Regions from separate parts of the Methyloversatilis discipulorum genome, predicted to be linked through region 2. Evidence: riboswitches for the same ligand, from Rfam matches in the RefSeq annotation. Region 2 holds a riboswitch; the other holds the start of a gene.

Region 1 (2,392 bases), 2.3 Mb from region 2:
GGTGAGCATGATGGACACACGCTCGCCGTCGGCTTCGGTGGTCTGACGCACGCTGTGCCAGCTTTCCTTCTCGACGACAGCAAAGGCGTAGCCGCTGGCCGGCATGAAATCCATGGCCACCGTCCGCTCCGCGTCCGGACCGCTCCTCCCGTGGTGGAACACGGTGCCGAGGTGGCGCTGCGCGCTGTCCCGCGGCAGGTAGAACTGCACGGTGATCGCCTTGGCCGGCACGTCGGCATGAATGCCGATGCGATAGCCCGGCTGGTCACGGACCAGGATGGGAATCGGATAGAAATCCAGCTGGCCGATGGAACAGCCGAAGCGGGTTTCGAGCGAATGCCGGAACTTCTGCTTGAACGCGTCCTGCAACGCCCGCGAACGCAGTGTGCGCGATACGGCCGTCCACATTGCGCGCTGCTCGGCCGGCAAGCGCCAAAGCTGTTCCGGATACAGGTACATGCGCAGTCGCGCGCTGCTGCCGTCGGCACGCATCGCATCCTTGTGACGCAGCTCGTGGAAACGGTCGCGCGCCGGCATCATGGCCAGAAGCCTTGAATAGAACCTTGGAGAAAATACCTCTCGCATGTACAGATGCTCGAATGGAGCGGAGCTCGCCACGCTGTCGCGAATGGCGAAAAGCATCTGGTCGCCAGGCAGTTCACCGGATCTACTGCATGCACTCGGGGTCGTGCTCTGGGTCTGCATGTGATGAGTCCTCTATGCATCACAGTGAAAAAGCATAACCCCACTGTGCGCCAGCATGTTTTGTGACTCACATCACGAAACATGCTGGCGCACATTCAAGCTCCGTCGGCGGTTTGCCGCTAACACCGGCGAAGCTGAAAAAAGGCAAACCCGTCCGAAAGGCGGGGACGCAAAGTCACCGGTCTAATCCGCGCACGCGGGATGACGGCGGGGCCGCCAGTTCCCTCCTGTTCGATGCAGGTCCGGGGCGCGCCAGACGGTGACGACACGACAGACATCCGAGCCGGAGTTTCACGATGATCGCCCTGCGCCACGCCGCATCCCCCGTCTGCACCGCACTGATGTGCGCATTCGCGCTGTCGGCAGCCCCTGCTGCCGCTTCCCCGCGCGCGCTGCCGGCGGCCGGAACAGCGGTATCGGTGATGCAGCCGCTGCCGACGTCCGGAGCCGAGGGTGGCATGTGGCCCGTGCGGCTGGACGTGGCACGCCTGCGCTCAGCCCAGCCAGGCGAAGTGCTCCGGTTCGCGCTGCCCGACGGCAATCATGTCGACGTCGTGTTCGATTCGACGCTGGGTGGCACCGACGGCCTGCAGTGGATCGGTCACCACACCGCCGGCAGGCAATACGCGGTGCGGCTGCGCATCGATGGCGAACTGGCCGCAGGGGTCATCCGCACTCCAGACGGCGGTTTCGTACTGGGCCACGTGGACGGCGCTCAACTGATGGGTCCCGATCTGTCGGCGGCAGCGAATCCCGTTGCGCTGGATGGTCTGCCTTCGATGTTCCTGAGCGCCGACAGCGTGACGCCGGACGACAGCACGCAGGGCCCCGAAGCGCGCGCCGCACGTCGGCCGGCTGATGTCGCCCATCCGGTCAGCTTCAATCTGGTCGCGCTTTCAGCACTTGAGCCGGGCGAGAACGTGACGCTGTCGATCCCAGAGCACGGTGACTATCGCGTTCGCTACGACCGTACCGATGCCGGCGATGCCGACACCACGACCTGGGTCGGCCATCTGGCCGACTACGGCAGCGAATTCCGCGTCATCGTCACGTCTGGGCCGAACGGCAGTGTCGGCAACATCCTGACGCCCTCTGGCGAACTGATGCTGGTAGATAGCGGTGGCACGCAATGGCTGGTCGACCCGGTGCGCTCCGGACTGTCGCAATTCGAATCCGAGCATGCCGACGCCGTGGGCGAGGATGTACCTGCAGCAGCCGGTGGCGTTACGGCGATGGGCGGCACCTCGGCCGCGGCGGATGCGGGCACCACTGGCACCACGACGGCCGGCAGCGGCAGCGCGGCCAACGGCAGCGAAACGACGATCGATCTGCTGGTGCTCTATACGCCGGGCTTCAAGAAGAAGCACGGCAGCGTATTCGGCACACGAATCGCCCAACTGGTCGCGCTGGCCAATCAAGCCTACGTCGACAGCGGTGTGCCGATGCGTCTGCGCCTCGTCGCCAGCGCGCAGGTGAATGACAGCGACACCACCAGCAATTCGACCACCCTGTCCGCATTGGCGCGCGGTACCGGCGCCTACAGGACGGTGCCGGCACTGCGCAAGAAGTATGGCGCCGATCTGGTCGCCGTCGTGCGCCCCTTCTACATGACGGCACAGGGTGGCAGCTGCGGCGTGGGCTACGTCGGCGGCTACAACGGCAGCAACATTGCCTACTACGGCAACTA
Region 2 (2,392 bases):
TCGGATTCGAGCGCATTGATGAAGCTTTCGAGGTCGGTGTTGCAGGCCTCGAACAAGCTCATGTCGCGTTCGAAGTCGCGCAGGATTCGATCGACGATCTCCGCCAGCTTCACGTAGAGCGGGTCATCGTGGCCGACATCGCGCCCCCAGCGCAGCATCGCCTGCGAAATCAGATCGAGCAGATGCCGGGCCGGGTGTGCCTTGCTGGAGAAGAAACTGCGGTCCAGCATGGCCACCTTGACCAGCGGGATCTGCAGCCGTCCAACCAGCGCCTTGATCGGATCGGCGATATTGGCGTCGTCGAAGATGAGGTCGAACAGCATCGCGACGATGTCGACCGTGATCGCGTCGAACTGCCCGAGATGCCGCCCCAGATCCGAACTGCGGAAGTCCCGGAGCACGTTCACGGGCACCGGCATGCCGAGCCCCGGCGTCATGGGCAGGTGATCGGCCTCGGCCTGCAGCGCGCTCAGCGCCTCGAATACGAAGGGCGAAGCGGGCGTGAGTCCGGCGGCCGGCCCGCTGCCACCGGCAGCCGGCATCGGAATGCCCTGTGCCGCCATCTGCCCCTGCACCAGCTGGGCCAGCATCGCGTAGATGTCGCCCTCGCCATCGAAGCCGCCAACGCCGGACAGCGACGGATCGCCGAAGCCCTGATGCATCGACGCCGTGCCGAATCCCTGCGTCATCGATGCACTGCCGAAGCCCTGTACCGATGACACGGTACCGAAGTCCGGCCGCGGCATCGCCGGCTGCTCGCCGCCCGGTGCCGCCCCGGCGCCGCGCGGCCGCGCGCCGGCCATCGGTGCGCGGCGGAAGCCGCGGCGCAGTCCGGGCAGCACGTTCTGGCGCACCAGGCGGGTATTCAGTTCCTGATAGAGACGGGCCAGTTCGTTGGAAATCTGCTGTTCGAGTGATTGCAGCAGCACCAGACGCATCTGCACGCCCGGGTCCACTTCCTCGGACGCCGCGCGCAGCGCGTTGGCGATGGCTTCGGTGCCGATCGGGTTGTCGGCATCGGTCGGATCCTGCTTGCCAAGCAGACTGCCGAGGCGCTGTTCGACCGCGTACAGGTCCTCGTCGCAATGTTCCTTGAGCTTGCGGGTGATCTCGCTGACCGCCAGATCCTGGGTCAGCACGTCCTCTTCGACCAGACTCAGCTCGTCGAGCGATTTCGGCGTGGCGGCAGCCGACGCCTTCAGCGGCTCACCGCGTACGCGGGCGTCGAAATAGCGCGACAGATTGTCGATGAAGGCCTGCTCGATGCCGGCCCAGTTCTCGCGGGCCTTGCCGCAGGTGAACATGTAGAGGTTGCGCTGGTCGCGATCGAGCTCGGCTTCTGCACGCGCGACCAGATCTTCCTCGATCTTGGTCAGCATGCCATGCAGCGATTCGCGCAGACGACGCAGCGTGAAATCGCGGCAGTCGTTGATTACGCGTCCGCGTTCGGGCGGCAGATTGGGAGGCATCGGTGAAGCGGCGCTCATTGTTTACCTTTGCGGTCGCTCAAAGCGACCTGAAAAGGCCGAAACCCGGGCAAGGTTCAGGTCGGAGCGCAACCTGTGGCGCAGTATAGCGGCGGCCCCGCTGTCATGGGGTGTCGTCACCCTGTAGACCGGAAACTTTGCGTCGCCGTCTTTCGACGGGTTTGCCCTGGTTCAGCTGTTATCAGATTTCACCGAAATTAACGGTCCGCCGGACGCGGACTTGAGCTCCTCGGCCGGCGGTCAATGCAATCACACCTGCAGCGTTGCGATGACGGAGTCGATTTCCTCCTGCGACTCGGCCACCACCGCGTCGAGCGTTTCGTTGTCGATGTCGGCGGTGACGGTTTCGGCAATCGCCGCGTCGTGCTCAGCCGTCGCGCAGCAGAAGGGGTTGGGGAAGGCCGCCATGCTCTCGGCCAGGAAAAGCACATCGGCAAGTGAACGCGGCGGCACGACCGGGCCGGTGATCGACGGATCGTCGACCGCATCGATGATCTGCGTCGGTACCTTCAGCGATTCGAGCACTGCCCGGCCGACGCTGCGGCTGAAGCTGAACATCAGGCCGCTCAGTTCCTCCTCGCGCTGCAGCAGCGCCGGGAAGGCGGAAGCGCGGGCCAGAAGATAGAACTGGCCGATCTCATGCACGACGCCGGCGAACATGGCCGCATCGGCGTTCAGTCGGGACAGTCGGCGCGCGATCACGAAACTGAGCGCCGACACGTGGATGGTGTGCTGCCACAGGTCGTGCGTCATGACGCGCAGCCGCTCGTCGGCCCTCGCATCGACCATCTGGCGGACGATGAGCGACATCGTGAGCATGCGGATCGGCTCCGTGCCGACCCGGTTGACCGCGGTGCGCACGTCGGTGATTTCGTTGCCGCTGCGGTTGTAGGCGACCGAATTGG

The links. A riboswitch is a leader RNA that binds a small molecule or an ion and turns the genes downstream of it on or off. The one in region 2 is predicted to bind cyclic di-GMP.
Positions count from the first base shown of each region.
Region 1: it holds a riboswitch for cyclic di-GMP, as region 2 does, so the genes downstream of both, METFAM1_RS0113505 (reprolysin-like metallopeptidase) here and METFAM1_RS0102755 (DUF1631 family protein) in region 2, are expected to answer to the same signal.

Region 1 covers NZ_AZUP01000001.1:2,910,155-2,912,546, forward strand. The annotation lists gene METFAM1_RS0113500 (hypothetical protein) at 1-540, opposite strand, end outside; cyclic di-GMP riboswitch class I at 839-926, shown strand; gene METFAM1_RS0113505 (reprolysin-like metallopeptidase) at 1,002-2,392, shown strand, end outside.
Region 2 covers NZ_AZUP01000001.1:599,749-602,140, reverse strand. The annotation lists gene METFAM1_RS0102755 (DUF1631 family protein) at 1-1,487, opposite strand, end outside; cyclic di-GMP riboswitch class I at 1,575-1,663, opposite strand; gene METFAM1_RS0102750 (HDOD domain-containing protein) at 1,737-2,392, opposite strand, start outside.